One region of the Actinoplanes sp. NPDC048796 genome, then DNA from elsewhere that is predicted to be linked to it. Evidence: riboswitches for the same ligand, from Rfam matches in the RefSeq annotation. Region 1 holds a riboswitch; each other region holds the start of a gene.
The links. A riboswitch is a leader RNA that binds a small molecule or an ion and turns the genes downstream of it on or off. The one in region 1 is predicted to bind cyclic di-AMP.

Region 1 (3,262 bases):
GCGGCGTCGAGCGCGGCCCGGGCGTACGGCAGCGCGGCCACCCCCGCCTCGGTGAGGCGGGCGACTCGTCCCGAACGGTCGAACAGCTCCGCACCGAGCTCGCTTTCCAGCGCCTTGACCTGCGCACTCACGCCCGACTGGCTGATGTGCACCTTCTCCGCCGCCCGGGTGAAGTTCGCTTCCTCGGCGACCGTCACGAAGTACTCCAGCTGCCGCAGTTCCATAACTGCGGATTCTAGCTCCCATGAAAACCATGCGTTGGACTTCTCATCCCGCCTCGAGAAGGCTGGACGCATGACGAAACGAGAGAAGGCCCAGCGCCCCGAAGACCTGACCCGCCTGTTCGTCGAGCGTGCCAACGCCAAAGACGCCGAAGGCCTCGCACTGCTGTACGAGGAGGATGCCGTGATGGCGTACCCACCCGGACGCCAGACCGTCGGCCGCGCCGCCATCCAGCGCATGTGGGAGGAGGCTCTGCCACACATGCCCACCGTCGAGCCCGAGGAGCCGCTGCCCACCCTGCTGAGCGGCGAGCTGGCCCTGACCTCCACACCTCCGCGAGATGGCTCGGGCGCCCGGGCCCAGGTGGTTCGCCGCCAGCCCGACGGCACGTGGCTGCGGGTTCTCGACCAGCCGGAATTCCAGACTCCGCGGTCGTGATCCCGGCGCCGGCGATCAGGCATTCGCCGGCGCCGGGAGCAGCTATTACAGCGCCAGAGGCTGACCCGGGAAGATGCGATGCGGGCTGTTCAAAGCGGCGCGATTCAGGCGGTATAGGGCTCGCCAGCCGCCTTCCACGTTTGCCTTGGCGGCGATTGAAGCAAGGGTGTCGCCGGCGCGCACCACGTAGTAGCGGCCTGTGGATGACGCTGTGGATGGAGCCTTGACGGTGGATTTGCGAGTGACCGTGTTTGTACTGCGATATTGGCGGGTAGAGAAGGCCTTTCGGCCACAAGTCGGCCACGCGCCCAGGCCCTGGGAACGGCGGACCAGCTCGGCGATTTGGATTTGTTCCGCGCGGGATGCCTGGTCGGCGGTGCGAGCGAAACGGTGTCCGCCGTGGGAGCGCCACGTGCTGCGGCTGAATTGCAGGCCGCCGTAGTATCCGTTGCCGGTGTTGATGCCCCAGTTGCCGCCGGATTCGCACTCGGCGATGGCGTCCCAGTTGACGGAACCGCCCTTGGCGAGCGCGACGGCGTGCGCCGGCGCGGCGGCCGGGGGTGAAGCGAGTGCCGGGGCTGCTGGGGCGGCCAGAGTGACAGTTGCGGCGGCCAGGCCCACCATGACGCGGGCAGGTTTGCACATTTGTGCCATGACGAAAGACCCTCCACGCCTGCGAGGTCAGCTGTCGGGTTCGGGCTGAGGTGCCCGGCCGCGCGTGCGCGGCTTCACCCCGAGGCGCGCCAAAGCGCCGAAGAACTCGGGTCCCCCGCTCCATGCCGTAAGTATGTGTTCCGCCGGGCAGCGGCAGGATTCGGCGTTCCGCCCGTACGGACCGGCGGCGACCGCGAAAGGGCACCCGCCGGATTCTTATAGGAATAGGCGAGATCGACGTTATCGTGTCGCGCGCATTTGTGGAGCTTGTTGGAGAATTGGCAACCATGACCGAGCACGACATCGTCGTCTACGGCGCTTCCGGCTTCGTCGGTGCGCTGGTGGCACGGCATCTGGCCGAACATTCCCCCGATGGCCTTCGGATCGCGCTGGCCGGCCGCTCCGAAAGCAAACTCGATGCTGTGAAACGCCGGCTCGGCGTCGAATGGCCGATCCTGGTCGCGGACGCCGGTGACGCCGACGCGGTCGCCCGGCTCGCGCGGGCGACGCGGATTCTCGTCACGACCGTGGGGCCGTACGCGAAATACGGCAAGCCATTGGTGGACGCCTGCGCCCGGGCCGGAACCGACTATCTCGACCTGACCGGTGAGGTTCTTTTCGCACGTCAGAGCATTGACGACAACCACGAGGTGGCCCGTGGCACCGGTGCCCGGATAGTGCATTCGTGCGGGTTCGACTCGATCCCGTCCGACCTCGGTGTGCACGTTCTGAGCGAGGCCGTTCGCCGTGACGGCGCGGGCGAGCTCACCGACACCGCGATGGTGGTGACGAGCCTGCGCGGCGGGGTCAGCGGCGGCACCATCGACTCGCTGCGCCATCAGCTCGACACCGTCAAGAGGGATCCGGCGAAAAGGCGGGTCGCGGCCGGCCCGTACTCGCTGAGCCCGGACCGGGCCGCCGAGCCGGACCTCGGCCGGCAGTCCGACATCGCCACCGTTCGGGGCGAGCGGGTACATCCGTCGCTGCGGGGGACACTCGCGCCGTTCTTCATGGCGTCCTACAACACGCGGGTCGTCCGGCGCAGCAATGCGCTGCGGGGTTACGCGTACGGGCGCGAGTTCCGCTATCGGGAGTTCATGAGTGTGGGCGCGTCGCCCCTGGTGTCCCCGGTGGCCGCCAACGGCGTCAAGCTGGGCTTCGGTGCCCTCGTCGCGGGTCTGATGTTCCCGCCGACGCGATATGTGATCGACCGCGTGCTGCCGAAACCGGGTGAGGGGCCGTCCAGCGACAAGGGGCACTTCACCTGCGACCTCTTCGGCCGCACCTCGACGGGCGCCCACTACACGGCCCGGTTCCGGGACGACCACGATCCTGGCTACAGCGGCACGGCGATCATGCTGGGGGAGAGCGCCCTGGCCCTGGCCGTCGACCTGCCGAAGGGTGAGGGTGGCGTGCTGACCCCGGCCACGGCGCTCGGCGACACGCTCGTGGAGCGCCTTCGGGCCGCCGGCGTGGAGATCTCCACCCGCGGTTCCAGCGTCAGTGATGGTCGCCGTGGTTGAGCAGGTGGGAGCGTTCGCCCTCGTGGTCGAGCACGCACAGGACCTCGGCCGGGCCGTCGAGGGCGCCGAACGCGTGCGGGACCATCGTGGAAAACGAGGCGGCCTCGCCCGTGCGGACGGTGATGGTGCGTTCGCCCAAGCGCAGGATGATCGTGCCCGAGAGCACGGTGAACCAGTCGCGGCCCGGGTGGACCCGCAGATCCTTGGGCATCGCACGGGTCACTCGCAGCTTGGCCACGGTCTGGTTGCTCTCGTGGGAGAGCAACCACGTCGTGATGCCGCGAGCCTCGTCGCGGTGCGGGCGGATCACCACGTCGTCGTCGGCGCCCGACTCCACGAGCTGGTCGAGGGTGATGCTGAGCGCCCGCGCGATCGGGGCCAGCTGGTCGAGGGCGATCCGCCGGTGGCCGGTCTCGATGCGGCTG
Region 2 (3,262 bases), on a different contig from region 1:
TGGCGGCCTCGCGGGCGGCGGCCTCGGCGCAGCGCTGGCAGGAGATCTGGGAGCAGGCGTCGGCCTCGGTGAACACGGCGTACGACGCGTGGCTGGAGGCGGATGCCCGGGTGCGGAGCGCGGCCTCGGCCGCGGCGTGGGGCACCCCGTGGTCGGTGCGGACCTGCGAGGAGTACGCGGCGCGGGAGCGCTTCCTGCACCAGGCCGTCTCGGCGGCGGTCGGCCGCGGCGAGCTCCCGGCTTCGGCGCTGGGTGACGCGATCGCCGGGCGCAACGGCTGGGACGCGCGGCTGCACCCGGTCGACCAGGAACTGGTGATCGCGCGGGCCTCGGCCGCGTGGCTGCGCCAGTGCTACGACCTGGCCGTCGAGGCCGAGGCCACGGCCTGGCACGACGCCTCGCTGGCCCGGCGCGCCGCGAGCAGCCTGCGCGAGGAATCGCAGGCGGCCGCGGTGCTGGCGGCGGCCCCGGCCCCGGTGCGGGGGAACACCGAGGTCCGGGCGAGCCGCCGGGTCACTTTCGGGGAGATCGCTCAGATCGCGATGCGCTGACCCGGGAAGATCAGGTTCGGGTCGTCGATGATGCTCTTGTTGAGCTCGGCGAGCCGCTCCCAGCCACCCTCGATCTGGTAGCGGTTGGCGATCTTGGCCAGGGTGTCGCCGGCGCGGACCACGTAGAAGTCACCGCTGGTCCGGGTCGTCGACTTGTGGGTCGACGTCGTCTTCGCGCTCGACTTGTGGGTCGTCGAGGTCGACTTCTTGTGCGTGCTGTGGGTGCTGTGGCTGCTGTGCGTGCTCGTCGACTTCTTCTTCACCGACGACTTCTTCGTCTCCGAAGCGCCGCTGGTGTTGTGGCCCTTGTAGCTCTTGGACGAGCCGGCCTTCTTGCCGCAGACGGGCCAGGCGCCGATGCCCTGACCGTCGAGGACCTTCTCGGCGATCCGGATCTGCTCGCTGCGGCTCGCCTTGTCGGCAGTGCTGGCGTACTTGCCGCCGCCGTAGGCCTTCCAGGTGCTCTTGGTGAACTGCAGGCCACCGTGGTAGCCGTTGCCGGTGTTGATGCTCCAGTTGCCGCCGGACTCGCACTGGGCGACGGCGTCCCAGTTGACGCTGCCCGCGGCCTGAGCCGGCTGGGCCGCACCGAACAGGGCGAACGCTCCGGCCACGCCGGCGGTGGTCAGGCCGAGGGCGATGGTGTGCTTACGGGTCTGTGCCATGGAAGAACAACCTCCACGCCTACGAGGTGAGCTGTCGGGTTCGGGCTGAGGTGCCCGGCCGCACGTGGCGGCTTCACCCCGAGGCACGCGCTGGGCGTGCCGAGGAACGTGTGGGTCCCCCGCTCCATGCCTGAGTTGAATTCCGTCGGGCGGCGGCAGGACTCGGCGTTCCGCCCGCGGTGCCCACGATCGTGGGACCGGCCGACCGTAACCACGCCCGGCGACGGTCGGCAAAGGCCCGAAGGGCGATCGTGACGTTGTTCTCAGTACGCCCAGGCCGGGAATGTGCCCGATTTCGTCCCGTTATGTGGGCCACCACGATCAAGGCCGCGACCAGGCACGATCAGTCCGGCGTTACCAGGCCCTGCAGCCCGACGACAATGGCGACGAGACCGAAGATCGCCAGCAGCAGTCCCCGGCCGAACGGCGCGGCGCCCGGTTCGACCGGTTTGCGACCGGTCAGGCGGTCCCAGAGCAGCGCGACGCCGACGGCGATACCGACCACCTCGAAGTGGAAGACGTGCGGCCCGTCGAACAGGTGCACAAGCAGGTAGTAGCCGCCGGCCACCAGGGCGACGACGCCGACCACCCAGCCCCAGGGCGCCACCTTGTCGGCGAACCCGCCCACCCCACCGCCCACCCGGGGAATCTGCCGCAGCAGGGCCGCGGCCAGCAGCAATCCACCGAGGATGTTCGCGAGATCCAACAACAACGCCATGAGCATGCCTCCCTGGTACCCATACGGGAGCGCTCCCATGTTCGGTTCAGCGCCGCTGGATCGAACAGTCCGCGCAGAGCCGCTGATGCGGAATCGTGAATGCCAGGCAGCACGTGCGGCGACGGACCCGCTCGGCGTTCCACTCGACCAGCCCCGCCACCCCCAGCGTCCGCAGCACCCGGCCCGTCGTCTCCCCCGGCGGCACCCCGGCCACCGCGGCGGCCCGCTGAGCCGCGTGCGCGACCCCCGCCGAGAGTGACCCCAGCAGCAGGCGCCGGCTGACCCGGGTCGCGTCGGCAACGGTGTCGAGCAGCGGCGTCACATGCTCGTCGAGCAGCGTCCGGCGCAGCGTCGCCAGCAGCGCGCCCTCGTCACCGGCGACCCGGACCCGCGGCTCTCCGCCACCGGCCAGCGGGTCGCCGGGCAGCACCGACACCGGCACGTCCTCGCGCAGCCCGAGCCGCGCCGGCGCGTACCGGTCGTCGAACCGGATCAGCACCTGAGCACGCGAGAGATGCGGCACCCGGCGCGCCGCCACCCACCCGAAGACCGCCGGAACCGCGAGCCAGAAGGAGTACGCCTTCCAGATCAGCGCCGCCGACACGTGCGGCTGCGCCGCCGGCCACCGGCGCCGGCCCGCCTCGAGCAGCACCTCGACACCGTCGCCGACCAGGCTTTCCGCGGGGATCCAGCCCTCGAGATCGCGCACCAGCAGGTCGGCCGCGAGCCCCGGCACCCGGTTGCTGGAGCCGAAACCCGCCGCGATCGCGGCGAGGATCGGCGCGTCCACGAGATCTCCCACCACCGCTGTATACCCGCCCGAACGCTTTTCAGTGACGCGTCCCCAGTGGACGGTAGGGTGGCCCGGTGAAACTGGGTGTGAACCTGCCGCAGACCACCACCTACGACCTGGCGCACGACGTGACCGCGTTCGCCCGGGAAGCCGAGCAGATCGGCTTCGACAGCCTGTGGGCGTACGACCGGGTGCTGACCCCGGAAGACCAGACCGGACCCCACGGGTTGTACGGAATGCCCGATGTGCCGTGGCCGGAACGGTACGGCTACACCACGGATCCACTGGTCACCCTGTCGATGGCGGCCGCCGTGACCTCGCGGATCGAACTGGGCACAGGCGTCCTGGTGCCGCCGCTGCACGTACCGGTCCGCCTGGCCAAGATGCTGTCGGCCCTGGACGCGGCCAGCGGCGGCCGCCTCATCGCCGGCCTGGGCGCCGGCTGGTCCATCGACGAGTTCGAGGCCAGCGCCCCGCGCCCGCTGACCGAGCGGGGCGCCGCCCTGGACGAGTTCCTGGACGTGGCGGAGGCGGT
Region 3 (3,262 bases), 210 kb from region 1:
GGGACGCGGCGGCCTCGGTCCACATCCCGTACGACCGGGAACTCGGCGTGCACCAGCAGTCGGAGGGCTTCACCCGGCTCCAGGAGTGGGACTTCGAGAACACCCCGCCCGAGGCCTACCCGCTACTGCTGAACTACCCGTACTTCGACCTGTACCGCAAGCAGGTGGTCAAGCAGGCCGACCTGGTCATGGCGATGTACATCCGCGGTGACGCGTTCACTCCGGAGGAGAAGGCGCGCAACTTCGCCTACTACGACGCCCGGACCGTCCGCGACTCGTCGCTGTCGGCCTGCATCCAGGCCGTGATGGCGGCCGAGACCGGCCACCTCGAGCTGGCGCACGACTATCTGGGCGAGGCCGCCCTGATGGACCTGCACGACCTGCACCAGAACTCGCGGGACGGCCTGCACATCGCCTCGCTGGCCGGCACGTGGATCTCGCTGGTCGCCGGGCTCGGCGGCATGCGCGACTTCAACGGCCAGCTGTCGTTCGCGCCCCGGCTGCCCAGCCGGATCAACGCGCTGGACTTCTCTCTGCTCTGGCGGGGCCTGCGCCTGCGGGTGAACGTGACCCCCGAGGAGGTCACGTACTCGCTGCGCAACGGTGGCGGCTCGGCCCGGCTCGTGCTGCTGCACCACGGCAAGGAGGTCGAGGTCACCCAGGTCAAGCCGGTGACCGTGGCCAACCCGCCGGCCATCCAGGCCGGCCCGGCGCCGACCCAGCCCGCCGGGCGCGCCCCGGTGCGGCGCGCCACCGCTTAACCGAAAACGGCCCCCGGGGTTTCCCGGGGGCCGTCTTTCGCCTGTCTCAGAGCATCGACACGTGTACGTGGTCGGTGTGGTCGCTGGGCCCGTGATAGGCGCGCCACTCGCCTTCCGAGGGGAACCAGATCTGCTTGTACCAGATCACGTAATAGATGCCGAGCCGGTCCGCGTTGCGGACCAGGAACGCCATCAGGTTGTTCCCGTACTCCTTCATGTCCGCGTTGTGCGCGACCGAGAAGCCGCTGTTCTGCAACGACCAGTCACAGGCCCGGCCCTTCGGGTGCTCGAACGGCCCGCCGTCGCGGTGACAGCCCACGAACCTGTTGAAGCCCGCCTTCTTCGTCTCTTTGTACATATTCAATGTACGGGCGGTGATGCATCCGCTGGTCGTCGGATCTTTCACGGTGCACGACTCGGGCGAGAAGCCGCCTTCGGAATTGCGCGGCGCGGGTTTGGCCTTCGGCGACTCGGCGAGGACGTGGCCCTGCGTGAGGCCTTCGCCGCCGACCAGGTTGAGGGCCTGGCTGGCCGCCTCCTTCTGCTTCTTCATCGCGACGAGGTTGGTCTGCTGCTTCTTGACCTCGGCGTCCAGTGCCACCTTGGACTTCGTGACCTCGTCGATCGCCTTGTTCAGCTCGCCGAGCTTCCGGTCGTGCTCGGTGTTGATCTCCTCGAGCGACATGGCCCGGGCCAGGAAGTCGTCCGAGCCCTTGCTGCTCAGCAGGAAGCTGGCCGCGTTGAGCTGGCCGAACCGGTACTGCTGGTTGGCGATCGCGTTGACCTCGGGAATCAGCGCGTTGCGGCGGGCCTCAGCCGTCTTGATCTTGGCGGCGAGAGTCTTCTGCGCGGCCGTCGACTTCGCCACGGCGCCCTTGGCCTGGACGAATCGGCGGTTCGAGGACTCGATCAGCTCGTCGAGAGTCAGGTTCTGTTTGCCGGCCGACTCGTCCGGCGCCGCTGACGTGCCGTCGCCGGGCTCGGCGTAGGCCGGAGATATGGGTGACGCCAGGAAAGCGACAGAAACGATCGGCGCCAGGGCAAGCATCAGCCACCGGCGGGGTCGTACGGTCATGCAGGTTCCTTCCGGTTAACCGCCGACCGGGTTAGCTGACGGGTTCGGGACGGAAGCGATCCCTACCGCTGACGCGGATGCACCCCATGACTGACCTGGTTCCCCGGCTCGCCTCACGGCGATTGGGCGGTGGCCGCCGGCACCTCGGGGGCGGTGCCTGGTTAGGCGGACCGGCGGTCAGTTTACCCGAGAACAAGAGAGGCTTCAGGCCTGGCAAAACGTTATTCGCGTAGTCCACCTGTGACATTCAGTAATAGTGGCTACTGTGCGTCGCCATTCAATTGCTTCGCGTGCGATAACTGTCGATCGTTCGATGTCTTCGGTATGGTCGGTGCCGGTCCCCACCCCCCGGGGATCGCCGCCTAATCGTTTCCGGACGAGCCGGGGAACCAATCTTTCCGGGGTGAATCCGCGCCAGCGGTAGGGATCAACTTCCGTCCCGAACCCGTCAGCTAACTCGGTCGGCGGCCGACGGAAGGAACAGGTGTGCGGCAGAAGACTGTCCGGCGACGACTGGCAGCCACCATGGCGATGCTCGTCGCGATCTTTGGTCTCGCGTTAGCGGTGGCCGGCCCGGCGTCGGCCGCGCCGGGCGACACGGGCGACGACGGCGAGGGCGCCCCCAAGACCCTCATCCAGCAGCTCGAGGCCGCCTCCAAGGGGTTCGTCGAGGCCAAGGAGGCGCTGGACCGCTCGCGCAAGCGCCAGACCGAACTGGCGGCCAAGCTCAAGGAGCTCGACAAGCAGCTCGCCCCGCGGCAGGCGGCACTGGACGAGCTCATCCAGCAGTCGTACCGCACCGGGCGCCTCGGCCCGATGAGCGCGCTGCTGTCGGGTGGCTCGTCCGAGGGCTTCCTCGACCGGGCCGAGACGCTCGAGACGATCGCGGTCAAGGAGAACACGGCGGTGGCGGCGCTCAAGAACACCCGCGACGCCCAGCAGGCCGCCAAGGTCGCCATCGACACCGAGGTGCGCAACGAGCAGAAGCAGGTCGCGCTCATGGCCAAGCGCAAGGTGCAGGCCGAGGCCGCTCTGAAGGCCGCCAACACCGGCGGGAACGACAAGACCGGTCAGGACGCGCCGCAGGCCGGCGACAAGGCCGTCAGCTCCTCCAGCAAGCAGAAGGCGGGCGCGGCGCCGCGCGACTCCGACGGCTCGCTGCCCTCCGAGAGCTGCTCCGAGCCTGATCCCACCACGAGCGGGTGCCTGAGTCCTCGGACGCTCAATGCCCTCAAGCAAGCGCAAGCGGACGGCTTCACCCGTTATGTCGCCTGCTTCCGCGAGCAGAACAGCGGTGAGCATCCCAAGGGCAAGGCCTGCGACTTCGCCGCCGACAAGGACGGCTTCGGCGGCGTCGCCACGGGCGCCAGCAAGACGTACGGCACCAACCTCGCGAACTACTTCATCAACAACGCGGACCGGCTGG

Region 2: linked by a shared signal. The riboswitch ahead of AB0C26_RS22285 (transglycosylase family protein) and the one ahead of AB0C26_RS12410 (transglycosylase family protein) in region 1 are both predicted to bind cyclic di-AMP.
Region 3: linked by a shared signal. The riboswitch ahead of AB0C26_RS13435 (hypothetical protein) and the one ahead of AB0C26_RS12410 (transglycosylase family protein) in region 1 are both predicted to bind cyclic di-AMP.

Annotation. Positions count from the first base shown of each region.
Region 1 is NZ_JBEZGO010000002.1:853,991-857,252, reverse strand. Features, by position in the region: gene AB0C26_RS12420 (LysR family transcriptional regulator) at 1-224, opposite strand, end outside; gene AB0C26_RS12415 (nuclear transport factor 2 family protein) at 295-660, shown strand; gene AB0C26_RS12410 (transglycosylase family protein) at 706-1,314, opposite strand; cyclic di-AMP (ydaO/yuaA leader) riboswitch at 1,319-1,490, opposite strand; gene AB0C26_RS12405 (saccharopine dehydrogenase NADP-binding domain-containing protein) at 1,602-2,837, shown strand; gene AB0C26_RS12400 (XRE family transcriptional regulator) at 2,815-3,262, opposite strand, start outside.
Region 2 is NZ_JBEZGO010000005.1:143,377-146,638, forward strand. Features, by position in the region: gene AB0C26_RS22280 (hypothetical protein) at 1-551, shown strand, start outside; gene AB0C26_RS22285 (transglycosylase family protein) at 533-1,216, opposite strand; cyclic di-AMP (ydaO/yuaA leader) riboswitch at 1,219-1,374, opposite strand; gene AB0C26_RS22290 (hypothetical protein) at 1,560-1,934, opposite strand; gene AB0C26_RS22295 ((2Fe-2S)-binding protein) at 1,981-2,736, opposite strand; gene AB0C26_RS22300 (LLM class F420-dependent oxidoreductase) at 2,802-3,262, shown strand, end outside.
Region 3 is NZ_JBEZGO010000002.1:1,067,361-1,070,622, reverse strand. Features, by position in the region: gene AB0C26_RS13440 (glycoside hydrolase family 65 protein) at 1-761, shown strand, start outside; gene AB0C26_RS13435 (hypothetical protein) at 808-1,836, opposite strand; cyclic di-AMP (ydaO/yuaA leader) riboswitch at 1,840-1,975, opposite strand; cyclic di-AMP (ydaO/yuaA leader) riboswitch at 2,186-2,319, shown strand; gene AB0C26_RS13430 (hypothetical protein) at 2,323-3,262, shown strand, end outside.